4 regions of the Halomonas sp. KM007 genome follow, and region 1 is predicted to be linked to each of the others. Evidence: predicted binding sites of a transcription regulator. Region 1 holds the regulator's gene; each other region holds the start of a gene.
What was found. The regulator sigma-54, encoded in region 1, starts transcription at its own class of promoters, with help from an activator protein. The targets are predictions, from matches to a motif close to TGGCACNNNNNTTGCTNT.

Region 1 (5,872 bases):
CGAGGGTGTGCAGACCCGGGATAACCGTTTCATCGAGCAGGGCAGGATCGCCAGCTACATGCTGTCTGCCTACAGCGCGCGTCGCCTGGGTATGCAGTCGACGGGGAACGCTGGCGGAGCGCGTAACCTGCGTCTGTTGGCCCCGCGGACACCGCGTCACGAGCTGTTGCAGCAGATGGGGCGGGGTATTTGGGTCACCGAGCTGATGGGGCAGGGGGTCAATGGCGTAACGGGGGACTACTCTCGCGGTGCGGCCGGTTTCTGGGTCGAGAATGGCGAGGTACAGTACCCCATCGAAGAGTTCACCATTGCCAGCAATCTCAACACCATGTTCGCTGGCCTGATGGGGATTGGCGATGATACCGATACGCGTGGCAGCATTCATACCGGCAGCTGGCTGGTGGATGCCATGACGGTGGCGGGCAGCTAACGAGGGTTACTGATCCTCGTCGAAACGTGCGTCGAACAGGGCCTGAATGGCATCCAGGGCCTGGTCGGCGTCTTCACCTTCTGCGGTGATGGTGAGTGACGTGCCGCAGGGGGCCGCCAGCATCAGCAGCGACATGATGTTGGCCGCATCGGCCTTTTGCTGCTGTTTGTACACGTGGATGCGGGCTGAAAACTGCTGGCCGCACTTGACCAGTTTGGTGGCGGCGCGGGCATGAAGGCCGCGTTGGTTGGTCAGCGTTAAGGTTCTTTCAGGCACTCTGATTCCTTTTTGCCGAGTGATATCAGGGCGACTTCGTGTCGCTGGGAGGGGTGGAAGAAGCGGCATCGACGGTAGCGGGTAATTCGCTCAGCGTGTACTGCAAGCCCAATTCCCGGTGTCTGAGCTGAATAGCGCCAGTGCGCTTGACCAGCGATTGCGCCAGTTGCTCGACCATGTAGACAGAGCGATGCTGTCCGCCGGTACAGCCAATGGCCACGGTCATATAGCTGCGCTGACTGCTTTGGTAAGCAGGTAGCCATTTCTCCAGCCAGGCATGAATATCGTCACGCATGTCATCGACGATGGGGTAGCCTCTCAAGAAGGCCTTGATATTGGCGTCGCGTCCGGTGAACTGCCGCAAGCTGGGGTCCCAGTAGGGGTTGGGCAGGCAGCGCACGTCGAACACGATATCGGCATCCATGGGTACGCCCCGTTTGTAGCCGAAAGATTCGAACGTCAGGGTCAACTGGTCACGCCGCTGATGAGCAACCTGATCGGTGATGCGGCGGCGTAGGTCGTGTACCGAAAGACGCGACGTGTCGATCAGCAGGTCAGCCAGGTCCCGAATCTCGAGCAGGGTTTCTTCTTCTTTGTTGATGGCCTCTTCCAGGGTCATGTCGCTATCCCGGGTCAGCGGGTGGCGCCGACGGGTGGCCGAGTAGCGCTCCAGCAGAATGCGCGCGTCCGTGGTCAGGTAGATGACCTGAAAACGGATCTGACGCTGGCGTAGTTCTTCCAGCAGAGCAGGCAACTGTTCCAGTGCAGTAGGCAAGTTGCGCGCATCGATGCTGACGGCCAAATGAGTACGTCCGCCCTGTTGACGCAGTTCATCGACCAGCGAGCCCAGCAGCATGGCAGGCAGGTTGTCGATGGCGTAATAGCCAAGATCTTCCAGCGCCTGTAGGGCGATGGACTTACCGGACCCTGAACGGCCGCTAATGATCACCAGCTGCATAGCGCATCTCTCTTGGCTTGAGAAGGAATAGAGGGTTACCGTCGGCCTTGCTGCCCGGCAAAGGCTGCGCTAGGCAGCCTGCTCGCGAATCTTGTCGGTCAACAGCGTCAGCAGTTCACGCTGGCTGCTGACATTGCGCAATTGCTGGCGTGTGGCTGCGTCGTTCATGATCGTGGCGACCTGACCCAATAGCGCCAAATGCGTATCATCGGCTTCTTCGGGTACCAGCAGCACGAACACCAGATCGACGGGGTCACCATCGATGGCATCGAAGTCGACGGGTTCGGCCAGCTTGAGAAACCCAGCAATCGGCGTGCTGCAGTGAGGACTGCGTGCGTGGGGAATGGCCACGCCATTGCCGATGCCGGTACTGCCCAGCCGTTCACGGCCAATCAATCGACTGAAGACTTCCTGGCTATCCAGGCTGGGCGTGTTTTGAGCGATAAAGGTGCTGAAAAACTCCAGCACCCTTTTTTTGCTGCCCCCGGGCACGTCGTACAGCACGCGCTCCGGGGGGAGAATGGTTTCCAACATCATCGGGTTAACGCACGCCAGCGCCTTGGGCGCGGGCTTGTGCTTTTTCCTTGTGTTTTACGAGCTGACGGTCGATTTTGTCCGCCAGGGCGTCAATGGCTGCGTACATGTCGTTGTCCAGCGCTTCGGCATGAAGGTCGGCTCCTGCTGCGTGCAGGGTGCAGGCGGCTTGCTGGCGCTCCTTTTCAACAGATAAGGTGACCTGGACGGTCGTGATGTTGTCGTAGTGACGTTCAACGCGTTCCAGCTTTTCGTTTACGTAGTCACGCAAGGCGTCAGTCAGTTCAACGTGATGACCAGTGATGTTTACTTGCATTGACGTGCTCCTTATCCATCGGACTGTACTTCGATTGTAACCCTTTTTGGGCCATTGCAAAGCCCTCGTCGAGAGTTTGTTGGGCGAGAGCGTTTAACTAGCGTAAACGACGGCGCTCACTCGACGAAGGTATACCCATCGACTCACGGTACTTGGCCACGGTGCGGCGGGCCACGGTGATGCCGCCCGCTTCCAGCAGGGTGACCAGACGGCTGTCGGAGAGTGGCTTGCCCGGAGGCTCGTCCTGAATCAGTTTCTTGATGCGTGCTCGAATGGCCGTGCTGGAATGGCTGTCGCCACCTTCCTGGCCGCTGACTTGGCTGGAGAAGAAGTACTTGAGCTCGAACACCCCGCGCGGGGTATGAATGTATTTCTGGGTAGTGACCCGCGAGATGGTCGACTCATGCATCTCCACCGCTTCGGCGATATCGGCCAGAATCAGCGGTTTCATGGCCTCTTCACCCTGCTCGAGGAAGCCTATCTGGCGGGCAATGATCTCGCGCCCCACGCGCAGCAGCGTGTCGTTGCGGCTCGACAGGCTCTTGATCAGCCAGCGAGCCTCCTGGAGGTGCTCTTTCAAAAACTGGTTGTCCTGGCTCTTGTCGGCGCGCTTGATCAGGCTGGCGTAGTCGGGCTGGATACGTAGCCGAGGCAGCGCTTCCGGGTTGAGTTCCAGATGCCAGCCCTCGTGATCGTGACGTACCACCAGGTCCGGCGTCACATAGCTGTCGTCGGTGACGCCGTAGGCGCTTCCGGGGCGAGGGTCAAGGCTGCGGATTAAACGAATGACATCGTCCAGCTGCTCGTCATCGAGGCTCAGGCGTCGTTTCAGCAGGCGCATGTCGTCCTTGCCCAGCGCTTCGAGAAACTGGCGTACCAGACGCTTGGCGGGCATCAACAGCGGAGTGTCTTCGGGTAGCGCGGCCAGCTGCAGCATCAGGCACTCGCGCAGGTCACGGGCGAACACGCCAGTAGGCTCGAACTGCTGCAGGCGCAGCAAGGTGTTTTCGACCTCGCGTTGGCTCAGGCCATCGTGGCCCTGCGCCTTGAGCCCCTCGCGGATGTCGTTGAGCGGCTGGGTCAGATAGCCGTTGGCATCCAGCGCATCGATGAGGCTCTCGGCAATGGCTTGCTCACGCGCAGAGAAGTCGGTCATGGCCAGTTGCCAGAGCAAGTGCCCGTGAAGGCTCTGCCCGGCCGCCTGGCGCTCGAAGTCCGGGCCTTCGCTACTGCCGCCCGCGCTGCCCATGTCCTGGTAGGTGTCGGACCAGTCGCTGTCCACGGAGAGCTCGTTGGGAATGCTGTCTGCCCACTCGGCTTCCTGAGGCTCGCTGACCGCCTGTTCGCCAAACTCATCCTCCTGTTCGAGCATGGGGTTGGCATCCAGCGCCTGCTGAATTTCTTGACGAAGGTCCAGCGTCGATAGCTGAAGCAGCGCAATGGCCTGCTGCAGCTGAGGTGTCATGGTCAGCTGTGTGCCGATGCGCAGTTGAAGAGAAGCTTTCATGACCATCTGAGAACCACTCGTTAATCAGAAAGCTCCACCCTAGAGCGACTCTCCGTTTGGTGCAAGTGCAATAAGCATGCCACTAAATAAAATGTCTTCGTGGGCCATTATTTAAAGGCGGAAGTCGGCGCCCAGGTAGACGTCGCGCACCTTCTGGTTATTGAGAATTTCCTGGGGGTTTCCACTGGCTATGATGTGTCCGTCGCCAACAATATAGGCAATATCGCAGATATCCAGGGTTTCACGCACGTTGTGGTCGGTAATCAGCACGCCAATATGGCGCTTCTTGAGCGCGCGTATGATCGACTTGATATCGCCCACGGAAATGGGGTCGACGCCAGCAAAAGGTTCGTCCAGTAGAATGAAGGCGGGCTCGGTGGCCAGCGAGCGGGCAATTTCCACCCGTCGCCGCTCGCCGCCCGACAGGCTCATGCCCAGGTTGTCGCGAATATGGGTGATGTGGAAGTCTTCCAGCAGGGATTCGAGCTTCGCTTCTCGGCTATTGCGGTCCAGCTCCCGGCGCGTTTCCAGAATGGCCATGATGTTGTCGGCCACCGACAGCTTGCGAAAGATCGATGCTTCCTGGGGCAGGTAGCCGATACCCGCCAGCGCGCGTTCATGCATGGGCGCCCGGGTCAGGTCGAGATCGTCGATGCCCACCTTGCCAGCATCGGATTTCACCAGGCCGACGATCATGTAGAACGAGGTGGTCTTGCCCGCGCCGTTAGGGCCCAGCAGGCCCACCACGCTGCCCTGGGCAATTTCCAGATTGATATCCTTGACCACGCGGCGGCGTTTGTAGCTCTTGGCCAGATGCTGTGCATGGAGTGTCTTGACCGCTGCGGTGTCGGGGGTCATCGCTGTCACGGGGCGTCCTCTCGCTATTGTTCGGGCTGCAGGGTCATGCGGATGCGCTGTGGCGAACTGCCGCTGACATCAGAGCGCGCTTGCACCACCCCGCGGTCGATGAAGTATTCGAGCCGTCCCCCCTGGAAACGATCCCCTTGCTGGGTCAGTTCGGCTTGGTCGATGAGCTCGACGCGGCGTTCGGACACGTGGTAGACGATGCGGCGCGCCCAGCCTTCCATGGGCGTCGTCTGGTCTTCCAGTTGATTGCGCAGGTAGGCACGCTCGCCCGTGGCGACGGCCCGGGAGAGTTCGCCGGCCTGGTTGCGGTGAATTTCGACACGCTCTCCCCGCAGCTGCATTTCACCCTGACGAATATCGACATTGCCAGAGTAAACCGCCGTGCCCGCGCGCTGGTCCAAGTCCAGGCGGTCGGCCTCTACTTCGATAGGGGCTTGTTGTTGAGCAGTAGCAGGCAGCGCGCCTACGACTACCATGGGAACGGCAAGGGCGAGCAGTGCCGTACGAAGCAGGGCGTTCATGGCGACTCCTGAGAAGAGTGGGGGGCGGGCGGATGCACGCCGCGCACGTTATTGATCAAGCTGACACGACTATCGTCCAGCCAGACATCCATACGGGATGCCTCGATACGTTGGGGCGGCTGCTGCAGCACTACGGGGGTATCGCTCCAGGCATGACGTGCCAGGCCATCATAATGCAGCAGGTCGGTATCCAGCTGCCAGCCTTCGTCTGGTGCCAATAGCCGTGCCGATCCGGCCAGCGTCAGCGCCTGGGTGTCCGTGTTCAGGGTACCGGTATCGGCAACCGCCAACCACTCACGCTGTTCACTATCGAACAGCGTGGCGCGCGGTGACGTGACGTTGGTCATCGCCGCTTGCGGGGTATGTACCAGTCGCGGCGCGACCAGCGACTGTTGCAGAGTGCCATCTTCACCAAACAGAGTGATCTCGGCATTCTCCAGCACGTGTCCGGGCTCCTGAGCCT
Region 2 (5,872 bases), 1.7 Mb from region 1:
CCGCTGGGCACGCGCTGAGCAAGCGCTTTGGAAAGCTCGTTGGGGCTCTCTACCAGCATGCCGGGGCAGCCGAAGCCTTCGGCCAGGGTGAGAAAATTGGGCGCTTGAATATCGACCCCCAGGCGGGCCACGCCGTTGGCATCCATGTAGCGGCGGATCTCTTCATAACCGGCGTTGTGCCATAGCACGATGACCACTGGCAGGCGGGCTTCCACCGCAGTGGCAAGCTCCGAGAGCGTAAACATCACCCCGCCGTCTCCCACCAGCGCGACGACGGGGAGATCAGGCCGGGCTAGCTGTGCTCCCAGTGCCGCAGGCAGCCCATAGCCCAGGGTGCCGTAGCCGGTAGAGGCGTTGAAGTAGCGCCTGGGCGCAGGCTGGCTGACCAGATGGTTACCGGCATACACCGGCGCGGTGGAATCACCGACCAGGATGGCCTCAGGCAGGTGGTCAGCCAACGCGGCATAAAGCGGTACGAAATCGCGAAACGCAGGATCATTGACCAAATCCAATGCGTTTAGCGCAGCGGCCGTTCGCTCGGCGCCCTGACGTTTCAGCGGCTCAGAAAAATGCTCAAGCAGAAGCTCTAAACTGCGCCCGGCATCACCCACCAAACCCAGCGTGGTGCGCTGATTGCGCACCAATTGCTCGGGGTCAAGATCAATGCGAATCAGCGTGCCGTTGAGGTGAAAACCGTCGTCGAAAACGACGTCATAGTCGGTTTCACCCAGCTCGGTGCCTATGGCCAGAATCACATCGGCACTGGCAGCCAGCTCCCTGACGGCAGGCAGCGCGGCATTGGCTCCCAGGTCCAGCGGGTGATCACGCCCCAGCAGCCCCTTGGCGTTGATGGTCGTCACCGTGGGCGCATCCAGCTGCCCAACCAGCGCTCGCGCGGCTGCTGGCGCTGACACACAGCCACCCCCCAGCAGCACCAGGGGCTGCTTCGCCGCCTGGAGCAAGCGAGCCGCTTCGGCCACGCCTTCCGGGTCGGGGGCCGCTCGGTATAGCGTTGGCGCTTGCCAACTGGTCGGCACGGGTACGGGTGCATTGAATAGATCGATGGGGATTTCGATATGCACCGGGCCTGGGCGAGCACCGTTGAACACAGCAAAGGCGCGGGCAAGTACCTCCGGCAGCGTGCTGGCATCCAGCAGGGTGTGGCTGAACCGCGCCACGCCGCTGATCATCTGCTGTTGGCTGGGCAGTTCGTGCAGCCTCCCTTGGCCCAGGCCCAGCGTATCGCGACGATTGACGCTGGAGATCACCAGCATGGGGATGGAGTCCGCCAGGGCTTGGCCCATGGCGGTGGCCATATTGGTCATCCCCGGCCCGGTGATGATCAGGCAAACGCCGGGCTGGCCACTGGCGCGGGCATAACCATCGGCCATGAACCCCGCCCCCTGCTCATGGCGCGGGGTGATGTGCGCCACCTCACTGCCCTCCAGGCCACGGTACAGCTCCACGGTATGCACGCCGGGAATGCCAAACAGCGCCCGCACGCCGTAGGTATCGCGCAGCAGGTGGATCAACAGGTCGGCGCAGGACATCGTCTTCGACTCGTTCATGCATCGCCCCTTAGAAGAAAAACGTGTGGGCCATGAAGGCAATGATCGGCAGCGTAATGGCCGTACGCAGCAGGAACACCACGGCCAGTTCCCAGAACTTGATGGGAATCTTCGACTTGAGCAGCAGCGCACCGATCTCGGACATATAGACCAACTGGGTCATGGAAAGGCAGGCAATCACGAAGCGGGTCAGCTCGCTTTCGATGTTGGTAGCCAGCACCGCAGGCAGGAACATGTCCACGAAGCCTACCAGCGTGGCAGGTGCAGCCGCCTGGGCTTCAGGAATGCGCAGCAGCTCCAGCACCGGCACCATGGGGTACGAGAGCCAGGTAAACAGCGGCGTGAACTCGGCCAGAATCAGCGCCACGGTGCCAATCGCGAATACCAGCGGCAGCAGCGTCAGGAAGATGTCGATGACGTTGAGCAGCGCCAGTCGGGCCAGCGCTTTTGGCCCGGGTGCGCCCGCCGCACGGCGGGTGGCCTGCAGCAGGCTGTAACGCAGCAACCCCACGTTGTCAGTGCGCTCTTCGCTCAGCTGGCAGCCCACCGGCTCGTGGTAGTCATCGGGTTTACGCGACAGCGGTGGGATACGCGACACGATCACCGCCGCGATCAACCCGGATACGACGACGGTAAAGTAGAACGGTATGAACAGGTGATTGAGATTGACGAAATTGACCACCAGCAGACTGAATGCAATCGACGCTACCGAAAAGTTGGTGGCAATGACCGAGGCTTCACGGCCGTTGTAAAAGCCCTGTTCGTACTGCTGCGAGGTGATCAGCACGCCCACCGTGCCCGAACCCATCCAGGAAGCGGTAGCATCGATGGCACTGCGACCCGGCAAGTTGAAGATGACGCGAAACGGCTTGCGCACCATGGTGCCAATGAACTCCATGAAACCAAACTCGACCAGAAACGGCAGCAGCAACGCAGCGAAAAAGAAGAACGTCAGCAGCACCGGTGCCAGGTCGTTCAGCATCACGCCGCCGGTAAAGGACGCCGTCACGAACTCAGGGCCGACCTGAAAAAAGGTCATGATGACGAAGACGGCCCCCAGAACGCGCATGGCAATCCATACGGGGCCCACATCGAACATCTCCTTGAAGTGGCCTTGCCGTGCCCAGGCGGGCTTTGCCAGCTTGACGTACAGCGTCACCATCACGGAAACGCACAGCACGCCTAGCGCAATGGCAGGCAGCGCCCCACCCAGCAGGGTCTGCAGGCCATCGGCCATCAGCCCCATGCCGATATTGACGGTCTCACCAAACTGAAAAGGGATCAGAAACAGCAGCACGCCGATCAGCGAAGGAATCAGAAACTTCAGCAGATGCGCGCGGGGTATCGACGTGGACGAAGCGGATGCATCCGGCGTCGCTTTAGAGTGTGACATACGGTTCACCTATTGGATGTGATTATTGGAGGTGGGCTGGCGGCGTCCTGAAAGGGAGCACCGCTCCCCTTCCTGTGTATTGTCATCCGCGCCTTGTCAGGTCGGCGCTTGGTGCAGGGCACTTTTGCAGGCAGCGCTTACGAGCGGCGTTGCGCTGCGGGCAGTACGCAGAGCATTTCATACAGCAGCGTGGCGCCCATCAGCGCCGTGTTGCCGCTGGGGTCGTACGGCGGCGACACCTCGACCAGGTCCCCGCCCACGATGTTCAAGCCAGCGGCACCGCGCACGATTTCCAGCCCTTGAGCAGAGGTCAGCCCTCCCATTTCCACCGTGCCGGTACCGGGGGCGACCGAAGGGTCCAGACCATCGATGTCGAAACTGATGTACACCGGGGTATCGCCCATTTGCTCACGCACTTCGGCCATCAGTGGCGCCAGCGAGCGGTACCAGCACTCTTCGGCGGGCACTACGCGGAAACCCTGCTTGCGGCACCAGTCGAAATCTTCCGGGGCATAGCCGGTTCCACGCAGGCCGATTTGCACGACCTTGTCACGGGCCAGCAGCCCTTCCTCCTGGGCACGGCGGAACGGCGTGCCATGGGCAATGGGCTCTCCGAACATGTGTTCGTTCACATCCGCATGGGCATCGATATGAATCAAGCCCACCGGGCCGTGCTTTTTGGCCATGGCGCGTAGAATCGGCAGCGTCAGCGTGTGCTCGCCCCCCAGCGTGAGAGGAATGCAGTCGTGCTTCAGCACGTCGTCGTAGAAGGCGGTGATGATGTCGACGCTTTTCGGCAGGTGAAAGGTGTTGATGGGTACGTCACCGATATCGGCGACCTGAAGCCGCTCGAAGGGAGCCGCCCCCGTGGCCATGTTGTAGGGGCGCAACATGCGCGACTCATCGCGAATCTGGCGTGGCCCCAGGCGGGTACCCGGGCGATTGGAGGTGCCGATATCCATGGGAATGCCGATGAACGCCGCGTCCAACCCTGCTGCGCTCTGTTGCGTGGGCAAGCGCATCATGGTGGCGGGGCCTGCAAAGCGTGGCATGGTGTTGCCGCCCAGCGGCTGATTGAATTCCGACATCGTTCTCTCCTTGGATTTATTGTGGCCAGCCTGACGGGCCAAGCGCTTCAGCGATTTATCCAGCTCATACCGCTCATGCATCGTTGATGCACAGATCAATACACAGACCACTGCACAGACCATGCCAAGTCACCTGCGCTGATAAATAGGGAGGTTTACCGCCCCATCGATGCAAAAATGAATCAATGAATCATATTTGCATCGCCCTGTTCATCCAACGATACAAAAGCGGCTGCGGTAGATAAGGAGGGACGCATGAGTGAAATCGACAGGCGCGTACTGCAAACCATCGTGGAAACCGCCAATGACCACTTCTTTATCGTCAGCGGCGACGGTCAGATTATGGATATCAGCCCCGGCGCCGAGGCGGTATACGGCGTATCACGGGAGGAGCTGCTTTCCAGCAGCGTTCAACAGCTCCAGGCCGCCGGTGTTCTGAAACCGTCCATCACCATGGAAGTCATCCGCACTCGCCAGCCCGCTCAGCTAATGCAAATCACCGGCACGGGCCGCCGCGTCATTGCCGAAGCCTACCCCGTGTTCGTCAACGGCAAGCTGGAGCGCATTGTCAGCCGCTCACGGGATTTGACCGACCTTCAGCTGCTGCAGGACGAATACGCTCTGCTGCAAAAACGTTTTAGTGAACACTTGAAGCGCAGCCAGGCCGCCCCCGATGCCGAAGAGCAAGCGCTGGATGCTGCGCTGGACCATCTTCAGGTCAGAAGCCATGTGATGCGGGAAATCGCCCTGTTGCTCAAGCGCGTGGCACCATCGGATGCCAACGTGCTGATGCTGGGGGAGTCTGGCGTGGGCAAGACGGCCTTTGCCAAGCAGCTCCACCGCTGGAGCGAGCGCCATCATGGCCCGTTCATCGAGGTCAACTGCGCAGCGATCCCGGAAAACCTGTTCGAGTCGGAGATGTTCGGCTACCAGCCCGGCGCCTTCAGCGGTGCCGCGCGGCAAGGCAAGGCCGGACTGCTGGAGCAGGCCGAAGGGGGCACGCTCTTTCTGGATGAAATTGGCGAGCTGCCGCTGCTGATGCAGACCAAACTGCTGAAAGTGATTCAGGATGGCAGCCTGACCCGGTTGGGCGACACGCGGGCTCGTCGCGTCAACTTCCGGCTGGTCGTGGCGACCAATCAGGACTTGGCCAAACGGGTCGAAACTGGCCTGTTCAGGCTGGACCTCTACTATCGTCTGAACGTCATCCCCATCACGCTGCCCCCGCTACGCGAGCGCCGCGAAGACATTCCCGTGCTGGTGGAAGCCTGCCTGACCCGGCTGAACCACCGCTATGGCCGCCAAAAAATCATCAGTAACCCGGCCTGGTCGACGCTGATGGGCAGCGACTGGCCCGGCAACGTGCGGGAGCTGGAAAACTGGCTGGAAAGAGCCTGGCTCTCAAGCCCCGGCGACCAGATCGAAGCGCCCGCGGCACCCCCTCACGCCGAACAGCTCCCGGCTAACTTGCAGAGCGCCTCGCCAGCAACGTCGGCAGTAGCACTCGCCCCCCAGGAAACCCTCAAGCAGTACCTAGCGCGGCTGGAGCGTGAAACGCTTGAAGAGTTATGCCATACGCTACCCAGCACTTACGCCATCGCTGAACGGCTGGGCATCAGCCAATCCAGTGTGGTGCGCAGGCTGCAGCAGTACAGTCTTAACGCTCCCCAGCGCCAGCCCAGATAACACACGCGGTAGGCATAATGACACGCAAAGACTGTCAGGCCATCGACTCGCCCAAGCCTGACCGAGAAGGCAGGAGCTCTGAAAGCTTCCCAGAATCAGTTAATCATCCTCAAGCCATGGCCCGTTCCAGCCGCTGC
Region 3 (5,872 bases), 230 kb from region 1:
GCGCCAGAATGCCTACCATGATGTGGCGTAACTGAACTTCGCCTGCTTCCACCCAAGGGCGCGTCTGTTGCCATAGCTGGCGGCAGTAAGGGCAGTTGGCGTCGGTGAAGGTGTAAATCACGCGGGGGGCGTTCGGGTTGCCGTCCTGAATCCAGTGACTCTCTTCCAGCAGTTGCCAGGTTTCGGCTTCGAGCGGGACGCGCACATGTTCGTCCAGCTGCGCTTCGGTCAGGTCATTGCCCGCGCTGTCCATCAGTGTGCCGACAATGGCGTGTTCGCCGTCGGCGGTCAGGTAGATGGCCATGTCCTGGCCTTGCACGCTGGCACCATAGCCGCGCATGCCGCCGGGGGCCTCGAACTGCCCGTGAATGCTGATGCCCTGGTCGGCCAGGGCTTGCACCGGGGCGGGTAGAGCATCGGCCTGGCTGGTAATGGCAAAGCCGCTCAGCGCAGCCAGCAGGGTCAGACGGCCCGTCTGAATGGGAAACATCCGTTGCATCACTTTATCCTCAAATAGGCCGCACTCGCGGCAGCGGGTAACTCATGATCACGCTGTAGAAGGCTTAACGAATACGTGATAGCCCATCGTTCAGGGTGGCCCGGGAAAGCTCGCCAAAGTGGGTGCTGACCAATTGGCCCTGGGCGTCATAATAAAGCGTGGTGGGCATGGCATGGGCACCTGTCACTTGACCCAGCGCATTGCGCGGGTCTTGCCAGACGTTGTCGAGCTGAAAGCCATGTTCTGCCATGAAGCGGTTGATTTGTGGAAGACTCTCCCCCTGATTGACGAACACGAACGTCACGTCCTGCTCCTGCTGCTGAGCCGCTTCGAAGACCGGCATTTCGCGAATGCAGGGCGGGCACCAGCTGGCCCACAGGTTCACTACCATGGGTTGGCCCTGTTGCTGAGCCAGCTCCGGCAGGCTGATGGGGGTGTCTTCCAGGGTGCTGAGCGGGGTGGTGGGCAGCGGCCGGGTCTGCTGTTCGATGAGCAGGGTGCTGCCCAGCGTGACGCCCCACACCAGACCGCCGGTGAGCATGGCAGCGCCCAGCGGCGCGCGTTGGCGCGGCGAGCGCCACAGTGCCCAGACGCCATACCCCATCCCGGCCAACGCACCGGCCAGCAGGTCAAAGCCACCGTCACGAATATCCAGGCGCGCGAGCATGCCGTCGTATTCCCCCCAGTAACGCACGACGAACACCAGCCTGGCCGACAGCAGGGCGACCATCAGCAGAGTAAATAGGGTGTCGCTGACCGAAACCTGCTGGCGCCTGCCCAGCAGGGCGCCTACCAACAGGGCGAGTAAGAAGGCAAAACCGATGATCAACTGATGCAGGCTGAACCCCATGGGGCCAATGGCCAGGCTTTGTTGCAACATAAACGCTCACGTATCCACCGTAGAATTGGATGGACAGTGTCGCAGGACAGGATTATTAAAGGATTATCTTGTTCTGTCCTGAGACGTTATGTCGCATGGCGTCAGGCGTTAGCCACCAGCCAGAGCACGGCATAGGGAGGCAGGGATGCCGGCGGGTGAAGCGAAGACGAGGTATCCAGCGGCTGCCAGGCGTGCTGCTGCAGTCGCTGAGTCAATGCCTCGCCGCCTTGGTCGAGGGCTATGCGGCGGTCGGTGACGTTGAACAGGGCCAGCAAGCGTCGGCCATTGGCCAGCGGACCGCGCTCGATGGCCAGCAGCTCCGCGGGCGTGCTGATGACCTGCTGGGGAACGTTGGGATGAAAGCAGGGCTCCTGGCGGCGAAGGTCCAACAGCCGACGCAGGGCATGGAAGACATCGTGGGTCGGGGTAGAGGGGCTTTCCAGCAGCAGCTCCAGTTCGTCCAGCGGCCAGCGACGCCGGTTGATGGAGCGCAGCCGCCCGCTGCGCTCGACACCTTCGACATCGTTGAGCGTGCCGGTCAGGGTGTGCAGGTAGAGTGCAGGAATGCCTTGCAGGCTGAGCATGATGGCCTGACTGCACAGGAAGCGGGCAATCTGCCAAGGGTCGGGGCCGCGCCGGGTGCCGCGCATGGCCTCGAACCAGGTAATGTTGATTTCGTAGGGTGTGTCGCTGCCGTCCGGGTTGCTGCGCATGCTGACGAAGCCACCGAAGCGGTGCATCAGCTCCAGCAGGGCGTCCCGTTCGTGGTCCGGCAGCAGGCCCTCCAGCGGGCGTACCCCGATGCCGTCGTGGCTGGCGGTAAAGTTGAGGTAAGTACAGTGTTCAGGCAGTACCGGCAGGCTGGATAGCCAGCTTTGCAGTGTGCTGGCCTCCCCACGGGTGAGGGTGTGCAGCAGCAGCGGGGGCAGCGCGAACTGGTACACCATGTGCGCTTCGTCCGGCGGGCCTTCCGCCAGGCGTTCGAGGCCGAAATAGCTGATGTTTTCGGCATGGGGCACGTTGGTTTCGGTGATGATCAAGGTGCCGGGGGCGATCTCATCGACGATGGCGCGTAGCAGGCGTACCACGGTATGGGTTTCGGGCAGGTGAATACAGGCCGTGCCCAGCCGCTTCCATAGGAATGCCACGGCATCGAGGCGGATGATTCGCACTCCCTGCTGCAGGTAAAACAGCAGGATGCCGACGAATTCCAGCAGGACATCCGGGTTCTCGAAATTCAGGTCGATCTGGTCTTCCGAAAACGTGGCCCACAGGTGGCGGGTGCCCCGGCGGGTGGAGACAGGCACGAGCAGCGGACTGCTGCGTGGCCGCGTGACCTGGGAAACATCGGTATCTGGGTCCACCTCGATGAAGTAATCCCGCCCCGGCAGGCTGCCGGTCAGATAATCCACGAACCACAGCGATTCACGGGAAACATGGTTGAGCACCAGATCGCCCATCACGTCATAGTGGCTGGCCAGGTCACGAATATGCGACCAGTCCCCCAGTTCGGGGTTGACTTCTCGGTAATGGATGACCGAAAAACCGTCGTCGCTGCTCCAGGGGAAAAAGGGCAGGACATGTACCCCGCTGATCGTCTCCCCCAGGTGGCGCTGCAGAAAGTGGTTCAGTACGCCCAATGGGGGCGTGCCGTCTGCCACGATGGAGTCACCATAGCTGATGACCCACTGATCCTTTTCGCTCCATGTTGGTGCAATGCCGCTCTGCTCAGCAGATAAAGGCGCCGCTGGAAGCAGCGGTCGGAAGTGGGCCAGATGCTGTTCGAGGCGCCGCTGTACCTCTCCTGCGCGCTCGCCGTACAGGTGGGTCAAGTAACGCTGTAGCCTGAGCTCAAATGCCGTCATGGGTGCCTCCTTTCATTCAACCCTAGACAAACGCTGCAGCTTGTGTGCCAAATCGTTACAATACAGGAGAATAGTGTGCGAAATGACGTACAAGTCATGAGTACGTCTGCTTTTGCAGGCATGACAAGCGGTAATGAGACGGTTTACCCAACGATCCTTGGATGGATCTTAAAATAGCTTAAAAAACAAGAGATAGCAGGCAGCCCGTTGGCATGGCTGGTATCTACGGGGCTGACACGCTGAGCGCACTTGCAGGTGCGTACCGACAATAGGTTGACTGCCATGCATTGTCCTTTTTGTGGTGCAAACGATACACGAGTGACGGACTCACGCCTGGTGGCAGAAGGTGATCAGGTGCGTCGTCGCCGCCAGTGTGCAAGCTGCCATGAGCGCTTCACGACCTACGAAACGGCGGAGCTGATCATGCCCAGGGTGGTGAAGTCGGATGGCTCGCGGGAGACCTTCAGCGAGGCCAAGTTAAGGGCTGGCATGCTGCGGGCGTTGGAAAAGCGCCCGGTCAGCGCGGAAGCCATCGAAGCCGCCGTGGAGCGTATCCGCCAATCCCTGCGTGCCCGCGGTGACCGCGAGGTGAATGCCCGTGACGTGGGCGAGGCCGTCATGCAGGCGCTACGCAGCCTGGATCAGGTGGCGTATATTCGCTTTGCGTCGGTGTATCGCAAGTTTCAGGATCTGGACGAGTTTCGGGCTGAAATCGACCGGCTGTCTCAGGAACCTGCTCAAGAGCCTGGCGATGACGCTGCCAGTGGGCCCGCGTCGAAAGAGGCTGAAGGATGAGCCTGTTCTCTGTTGCAGACCACCGTTTCATGGCCCGCGCCCTGAAACTGGCCCGCCACGGCCTGTATACCACGGACCCCAATCCCCGCGTGGGGTGCGTCATCGTTCGCTATGATCGTTCGGCCGAGGGCCAGGTGGTGGGGGAAGGCTACCACCTGCGCGCCGGTGAGCCTCATGCCGAAGTGCATGCGTTGGCAGCCGCTGGGGAGCAGGCCCGGGGGGCCACGGCCTATGTGACGCTGGAGCCCTGTTCCCATACCGGGCGTACCGGCCCCTGTGCCGTGGCGCTGGCCAATGCAGGCGTAGGGCGCGTGGTGGTGGCCATGGAAGACCCCAATCCGCAAGTGAGTGGGCGGGGGATTGCCCACTTGAAGGCTGCCGGTATCGAAGTCCACGTGGGCCTGCTGGAACAGGATGCTCGGGCGCTCAATCCTGGGTTCGTGTCGCGCATGCAGTCACGGCGACCGTTCGTGCGCTTGAAAATGGCGATGAGCCTCGATGGTCGAACGGCCATGGGATCGGGGGAGTCTCAGTGGATCACCGGCCCGCAGGCGCGCACCCAGGTGCAGCGCCTGCGAGCACGCTCCAGCGCGATTCTCAGTGGCGTGGAGTCCATGATCATGGACGATGCGCGGTTGACGGTGCGTGCCGAACAGCTGGCGCTGCCCCAGGCCGATGAGATCGTGCTGCGCCAACCGCTGCGGGTCATTCTGGATTCTCGGTTGCGGCTGCCGCTGGCGGCGGCCTGCCTGCGCGAGCCGGGGCGCACGCTGATCATCACCACCGACCAGCACAGCCCCGACAAGCGTCAGCGACTGGAAGCGGCCGGTGCCGAGATCCAGGTCCTGCCCAGCGCCGCCGACGGGCGTGTCGAGCTTGCTGACATGCTGCGCTGGTTAGCCGATAATGAGCAGGTAAACGAGCTGTTGGTAGAGACCGGTGCGACGCTGGCCGGGGCGCTGCTGGATGCGCAGCTAGTCGATGAGTTGCAGCTGTTCGTCGCCCCCACGCTGCTGGGAGGCGACGCCCGCCCGCTGTTCGAGCTGCCGGGGATCACCCGAATGGCGGATCAAAAGCGCCTAGTGATCAAGGAGTCCCGCCAGGTAGGTCAGGACTGGCAGATTATCGCGACCCCCGTGATCGACTAGCGCAAGCGGCCATAGCAAGGTACCCTGACGCCCGAAATCGCATCCCATGCGACCACTTTTTTTTGGAGATTCCATGGCGCACTCCGCTTCTGAGGGCCTGTCCCCTATCGCCGAGCTGGTAGAAGACATTCGCCAGGGCAAAATGGTGATCCTCATGGACGATGAGGATCGCGAAAACGAAGGCGATATCATCATGGCGGCCGAACTGGTCAAGCCAGAGCATATCAACTTCATGGCGCGTTATGCCTGCGGTCTGATCTGCATGCCCATGACCCGGGAGCGCTGCGAGCAGCTCAACCTGCCGCTCATGGTGCGTGACAACGGGTCCGGTTTTGGCACCAAGTTCACGCTGTCCATCGAGGCGACCGAAGGCGTGACCACCGGCATCTCTGCCGCGGACCGTGCACGTACGGTGCAGGCCGCCGCCGCACCCAATGCCAAGCCCACGGATATCGTTCAGCCAGGTCATATCTTTCCGCTGATGGCCGAGCCGGGTGGCGTACTGCGCCGGGCAGGGCACACCGAAGCGGCCTGCGACCTGGCGGCGCTGGCAGGGCTCGACCCCAGCGGCGTGATCTGTGAAATCATGAACGACGATGGCAGCATGGCGCGCCGTCCCGAGCTGGAAGCCTTCGCCAAGGCCCATGGCATCAAGATCGGTACCATTGCCGATTTGATCCACTAC
Region 4 (5,872 bases), 250 kb from region 1:
TGAAGCTGCCCTGGTTACAGGCATGCCGATAGGAGACAGTGGGCACGGCCTGTTGATCGAGTAGTTCGATGAACACCCCCGGCCCGGTCAGCTCGAAGACGTTGGTCAGGGAGCTGTCCTGAATGTTGTGCTGCACTCGTTCGATCAGCTTCAACAGGTTCGGATTGTCGGGGCGGCTGGCAATGAAATAGTTGCTGAGCTCGCCACGGCGGGTGGTGATGTAAAGCTCCTCATGCTTGCCTAGCGTGTTGGCCAAGGGCCAGATCGCGTGGGCATCGATATCCAGATACACGCCACCGTGTTGGTTGAGCACCAGCAGCCTCCAGAAATCGGCCTGGGCAGCACCGATTTGTAGGCGGTCATATTGCTGATTGATCTCTGGAGAGTAGTGAGCGGCAATGAACGCTTTTCTGGCCTCGGTAATCATGAAGCGGTATTCGAAGCGCGGGGCCATCAAGCGGTTGAACAGGTAGTTCAAGTAAACAGGGAGCGTGACCTTATTGGTGAAGTTGGTTTGCCAGATGATCCTGGGGATGGGCGTTGGCTCTTTGGGCTTCAGCCAGGGGGCCGCTTGTTCCGGTAGCGTAAAGCGTTTTTTGGGGAGCAGGGCATGAAAACCATAGCTCAACAGCTTGGTGATGTTGGCCGCTAGCTTGATGACTCTGCTGGTCGCCACGATATGCGGCTTGCGAGGTTTCGGTTGAGACGGCATCGGCTCTCTTTGCTCATTTCAATGAAAAGCCTAGGGAGTAAGCTCCTCAGGCTTTTCGACAATATTGAATGTTGCGGGGACGTTTACCCGATCATCACCAGCCGCCCTGGCCTTCCAGCAGGCTGCGGATGTTGTTATCGAGGGGGAGGCGGAAGTCTGCACTGCCCAGCACCATGGCATCACCCGCACGCACTACCCGTGCGCTCACATACAAGGAGTCCTGACCCTGAGCATAGGTCCCCATGAGAATGGAGCGAGCATTGTGCTGAGCGCTCAGGCGTTGCACTTGTCTGGAGAGAATCAATTCCCCCACGTTCTCTTCGATGAACATGCTATCGCGCATCTTGACTTCCCGCACCTGCATGCCTTGCTGAGAGAGAGCCGAAGCCATGATCTCCGAGCTTATACGCCCAAACGTGGAAGACTGGCTCAAGTTGTCGATGCTGACGAAGGTAGCCGCAATCATGGGGCTATAGCGGGTAAGATCTGGGTTGCTTGCCATCATTTGCTGAGCAGCTTGATGGGCAAGCTCGGAAAGGTCCGGTTTGGGCGCTTCCTGCTGGTTGTTATTGCCCAGGGAGGCGCAGCCGGCCAGCACCAACAGCGCAAGGCTCGCAGCAGCCATGTGAATCGAGCGTCGATAAGAAGCAGATAGCACCGTCATAAGCGTCAACAGCATAAGTTTACCAAGTGTCGGTGATGGAAATGACCGGCGTTGTGGGGGCCTGTGGCACTCTATGGGGTGCATACTGGCGCCGATCACCGGCATTAATGTAATAGATATTGGACGAAGAGTAGAGGATTTGATCCTGTTCAACGATCTGTGTGGTGACGATGATCTCTTCGTTGCTGGTGGGTGTCCAACTACCCCCGACAGAGTCGGCGAGGATGCCGGCCGGGATCAGTGCCAGCCCAGGCTCGCTCCAGTGGCGGATGGGAAAGCTGGCGACGGCAATGCCGGTTGCCAGCGCCGTGTAAGCACCAAAAGGCGGACGCGTGTAGCCTCGGTCACGATGTTGAACGACTTCCACATCGATCTGAACCGTTGCTCCGTTGGCACGGGGCTGGGTAGTGACGCTGCCACCGCGTGACACCAGCTCGCTGGTCAGCAGGGTTCTGAAGCCTCGTTCGAACTCTCCGCCACTGTAATAGCTGCCGTACTGCGCATGCTCGGGTGCCAGCACGTGCAGGTCCCGAAATCGCACGCGCTCGCTGGCCAGAATGCCCGCGGCTTCGTGGCGGGCAAGAACTTCCCAATGCTGGGCGGCCTGCATGCGTTGCTGTTCACTATAAGGATAAGTAGTGGCAATCGGCGCCTGGGATGTGTTGGCGTAAAAACAGCCGCTTAGCATCAAGCTGACCGCGCCAAGCCCGAGTGGGGCAAGAGAGCGGCGAGTGAGAGACAGCAAAGGACGAATGCGCACCGGGTAGTTCCTTATCGCTAGTAAACGGCTTTTTGACAGGGCTTTTTGATAGACTAGTTTGCCATGCTCATAGTAGATCGGCCACGAGGTTTAAAACTTGAATGAGTAATCCCCATGCTTGAGGACCACCGTAGCGGCCCCCGTCACGATTCGTTGTTGTCATCATACCCGGAAGACGATAGCAATAATGGCTGGATGATTAGTTATATCGACATCATGACGCTGCTGGTGGCGCTGTTCGTGATCATCATTGCGGCGGCCGGGGTGACCGGCACCGGTTGGAGCCCTGAAGCAGATAACACCGACGTCAGCGAAAGCAGTGTGCCTGCTCTTGAAGTGCCGCTGCCCGCATTGTTGGATGAGCGACGCCAAAAGCGCAACATCGCTTACCTGAATGAGCCCGGCACGCTTAGCCCGATGGCCATCAGTGCGGCTCTGGGGGTGGCGGGCCTGCCTTCGCCCGTCATGCCTGTCCTTCCGCTGACTGAAGTGCCTCCCTTGCTGGCTCGCGCGCCCATCGAAAGCGACACATCGCCCGTCGCGCCGCTGCTGGAGCGCTACTTGCCCGCCTTGCCTACGCCGCTGCTCGTCGATGAGACGCAGCGCCTGGGCCAGCCGTTGGCCAGTTACATGGTACTGCTGACCGACCGGCCGCCTGTCAACGTGCAACAGATCGACGATGAGGCCATTAGCAGCGCTTTGGCGCTGGATGAGCAGCTGCCCGAACGTGTCGAAACATCGCTTTATTTGCCGAACCTGGAAGGCGTCGAGGTCTCCAGGGTAGCGGAAGGCATCAGTCTGCGGGTGCAGGATCAGCTGCTGTTTCCCTCTGCCGCGGCGGGGTTGTCGGAAGGCGGCACATCGCTGGTAGGCAGCCTGCTGGAAACCATCCAGCGCTATGACGGCGAAGTATGGGTCGAAGGGCACTCGGACAGTCAACCGATCAATACCCCTGAGTTCTCGTCCAACTGGGCGCTCTCCAGCGCACGGGCCATTGCCATCGTTGAAGCACTAGAGGCCGCTGGGGTCGAGCCTGAACGGCTACGCGCCGTCGGGTTTGCCGATACCCGCCCGCTGGAGGATAACAGCAGCGCCGAAGGGCGCGCCCGCAATCGCCGTGTCGAAGTAGTGATTCACGTGGAGTAGGTACTCACACGCTGGCTTGGGGCGGCTCACTGTTGTAGGAGGAGGCTTCAGCCCGCGATGATTCCTGCACTCAGCTTGATATGGGTGGCTACTCAAGCAGTCGCCCAATAAATTGGCCTCCCACAGGATAGCCTGGGTGGCTGCTCTGGCTATAAGCCAATGAATGCTCCTCCCACTGTTCAAAAGCCCTGCTGTTAGTGGGAGCTTCATAATTCAGCGCTATTTCTGCGACTTCCGTGCCTCTTTGCAATGCTCTATTTTGGTGCATCATGGGTTGCCCTATTTTGGTGCTTGCTCTGGCATCGCTTCGATCGTGTTTTAATCTTTTGATTTTATTTAATTAAAGCATCTTGGCGTGCATTTTGCTTTGGTGGTTGTCTACCTTGGGTATTGATCTCAAAAGATGGCTACGTTGGGCTTTTGGGTGACCTGATTTCAGTTTGCAGAAGGTGCTGCCATGACCGAGTTCACGAGTCCTGAACTACTTGATCCCGCGTTACAGCCGCGTTTGGTGGTCACGGATCTCGACGGTTCCTTGCTGGACCACCATAGCTATGACTTTTCGCCTGCCGCTCCCTGGCTTGCTCGTCTCAAGCAGCTGGGTGTCCCGGTGATTCCCGTGACCAGCAAAACCCGGGCAGAACTACTGCCGCTGCGTGAAGCCCTGGGGCTGACAGCGACGCCCTTCATTGCTGAAAACGGTGCCGTGATTGGCCTGCCGCCAGGCTGGTGCCATGCCAGCCTTGATCGGCCAGGCAGCGGGCCAGACGGCGTGGTCATCAAGCACACGGGGGTCGATATCCGCTTTATCCGTGCGCGGTTGGCCATCTGGAAGCAGCGCCTCAACCTGCGGTTTACGCCCATGGGAGAGATGCAGGTGGCGGAAGTCATCGCCAGAACCGGCCTGGACGACCCTCGGGCCAAGGCGGCCAAACGGCGTGAGGGCAGCGAGCCGCTGATCTGGGAAGACGACGAGCGTGCCCTGGAGACCCTGCGCGAGGCGTTGGAGGGCGATGGTTTGACCATGACTCAGGGCGGGCGTTTTTGGCACGTCATGGCGCAGGCATCAGGCAAGGGGAGTGCGGTGACCTGGTTGATCCAGCGCTTTGCGGCGCTGCGCGGGCGTCAGCCGCTGGCGTTGGGGCTCGGCGATGGCCCCAACGACGTTTCCATGCTGGAAGCCGTGGACCAGGCCGTGGTGATCAAGGGCTGCCATGACCTGATAGTGGCACCGCACAACCGGGCGTTGTATCGCACCCAGGCAACCGGGCCAGCCGGATGGGCCGAGGGGGTGGCTCACTGGTGGGGGCGAGACGACCGCCGATTAGCGGCGGACTCCCACCAGCAAGCGGCCACGGCTTAACCCAATGAGGAAGTGCGCATGAGTGATTTTCATCAGAATGGCGTCATCACCGATTTTCATAACCTGACCCGTCGCCCCGTGGAAGAGCTCGAGCGGGAGCTGTGCCAATTTGCCAAGCGCCGCCCCATGGGGCTGATTCTACCGTCGTTGTTTTCCGAGCTGGAAGGGCCTGCACTCTCGGCCATTGTGGACGAGCTGGCCAAAGTGCCGTATCTCAACGAAATCGTGATTGGACTGGACCGGGCCGATCGCGAACAATTTCTTTATGCCCGCGAGTTTTTCTCACGCTTGCCGCAGCACACCCGCATTCTATGGAACGATGGGCCCCGGCTGCGTGAGTTGGATGCCGAGCTCGAACACCACGGGCTGGGGGCGTTGGAGCCTGGCAAGGGGCGCAACGTATGGTATTGCGCGGGCTATGTGCTGGCCTCCGGGCGCTCGACCGTGGTTGGGCTACACGACTGCGACATTCTTACCTATGACCGTAGCCTGCTGGCGCGCTTGATGTACCCGGTGGCGCACCCACGCTTCAACTACAGCTTCTGCAAGGGGTACTACCCGCGCATCGCCGAAGGCAAGCTGAATGGCCGGGTGTCTCGCTTGATGGTAACGCCGCTGCTGCGAGCGCTGAAGAGCGTGTGCGGTCCGTTACCGTATCTGGATTACCTGGACAGTTTCCGCTACCCGCTGTCGGGGGAGTTTGCCATGCGCAGCGATGTGCTGGAGGGGATCCGCATACCCGCCGATTGGGGGCTGGAAATTGGCGTGCTCTCGGAGCTACAGCGCAACTACTCGCATCGCCAGCTGTGCCAGGTAGATATTGCCGATGCCTACGACCACAAGCACCAGCCAGTGAGCGAAGAGGATGCCAGCGGTGGTTTGAACCGCATGAGCCTGGATATCGCCAAGGCGCTTTATCGCAAGCTGGCCACGCAAGGCGTCAGTTTTAGCAGCGAAGATTTCCGTACCTTGAAAGCCACCTATTATCGGTTGGCGCTGGACTTGATCGAGGCCTACGACCACGACGCTACCATGAATGGACTGAGTCTGGACCGCCACTGCGAAGAGCAGGCGGTAGAGCTGTTTGCCAGCAACCTGCTGGAAGCTGGCAACCTGTTTCTGGACAACCCGCGTGAGCGCCCGTTCATTCCTAGCTGGAACCGGGTGCAGGCCGCTGTACCTGACCTGCTGACCCGGATGCACGAAGCGGTCGCGCTGGATAACCAG

Region 2: the regulator sigma-54 is predicted to act here: its motif matches at 4,159-4,176, upstream of speB (agmatinase).
Region 3: the regulator sigma-54 is predicted to act here: its motif matches at 3,277-3,294, upstream of RVM27_RS03260 (sugar phosphorylase).
Region 4: the regulator sigma-54 is predicted to act here: its motif matches at 3,634-3,651, upstream of RVM27_RS03320 (HAD-IIB family hydrolase).

The regions. Positions count from the first base shown of each region.
Region 1 is NZ_CP136131.1:469,942-475,813, reverse strand. It holds gene pmbA (metalloprotease PmbA/TldD family protein) at 1-430, shown strand, start outside; gene RVM27_RS02325 (HPr family phosphocarrier protein) at 437-706, opposite strand; gene rapZ (RapZ family nucleotide-binding protein) at 732-1,664, opposite strand; gene ptsN (PTS sugar transporter subunit IIA) at 1,734-2,201, opposite strand; gene hpf (ribosome hibernation-promoting factor, HPF/YfiA family) at 2,206-2,514, opposite strand; gene RVM27_RS02305 (RNA polymerase factor sigma-54) at 2,612-4,027, opposite strand; gene lptB (LPS export ABC transporter ATP-binding protein) at 4,133-4,879, opposite strand; gene lptA (lipopolysaccharide transport periplasmic protein LptA) at 4,903-5,409, opposite strand; gene lptC (LPS export ABC transporter periplasmic protein LptC) at 5,406-5,872, opposite strand, start outside.
Region 2 is NZ_CP136131.1:2,379,652-2,385,523, reverse strand. It holds gene RVM27_RS11225 (5-guanidino-2-oxopentanoate decarboxylase) at 1-1,568, opposite strand, end outside; gene RVM27_RS11220 (YjiH family protein) at 1,579-2,961, opposite strand; gene speB (agmatinase) at 3,099-4,049, opposite strand; gene RVM27_RS11210 (sigma-54 interaction domain-containing protein) at 4,305-5,735, shown strand; gene RVM27_RS11205 (M48 family metallopeptidase) at 5,845-5,872, opposite strand, start outside.
Region 3 is NZ_CP136131.1:699,874-705,745, reverse strand. It holds gene dsbG (thiol:disulfide interchange protein DsbG) at 1-499, opposite strand, end outside; gene RVM27_RS03265 (TlpA family protein disulfide reductase) at 564-1,379, opposite strand; gene RVM27_RS03260 (sugar phosphorylase) at 1,481-3,244, opposite strand; gene nrdR (transcriptional regulator NrdR) at 3,527-4,039, shown strand; gene ribD (bifunctional diaminohydroxyphosphoribosylaminopyrimidine deaminase/5-amino-6-(5-phosphoribosylamino)uracil reductase RibD) at 4,036-5,187, shown strand; gene ribBA (bifunctional 3,4-dihydroxy-2-butanone-4-phosphate synthase/GTP cyclohydrolase II) at 5,261-5,872, shown strand, end outside.
Region 4 is NZ_CP136131.1:715,787-721,658, reverse strand. It holds gene RVM27_RS03340 (glycosyltransferase family 32 protein) at 1-712, opposite strand, end outside; gene RVM27_RS03335 (FlgO family outer membrane protein) at 807-1,391, opposite strand; gene RVM27_RS03330 (hypothetical protein) at 1,396-2,064, opposite strand; gene RVM27_RS03325 (OmpA family protein) at 2,251-3,282, shown strand; gene RVM27_RS03320 (HAD-IIB family hydrolase) at 3,740-4,645, shown strand; gene RVM27_RS03315 (glycosyltransferase family protein) at 4,664-5,872, shown strand, end outside.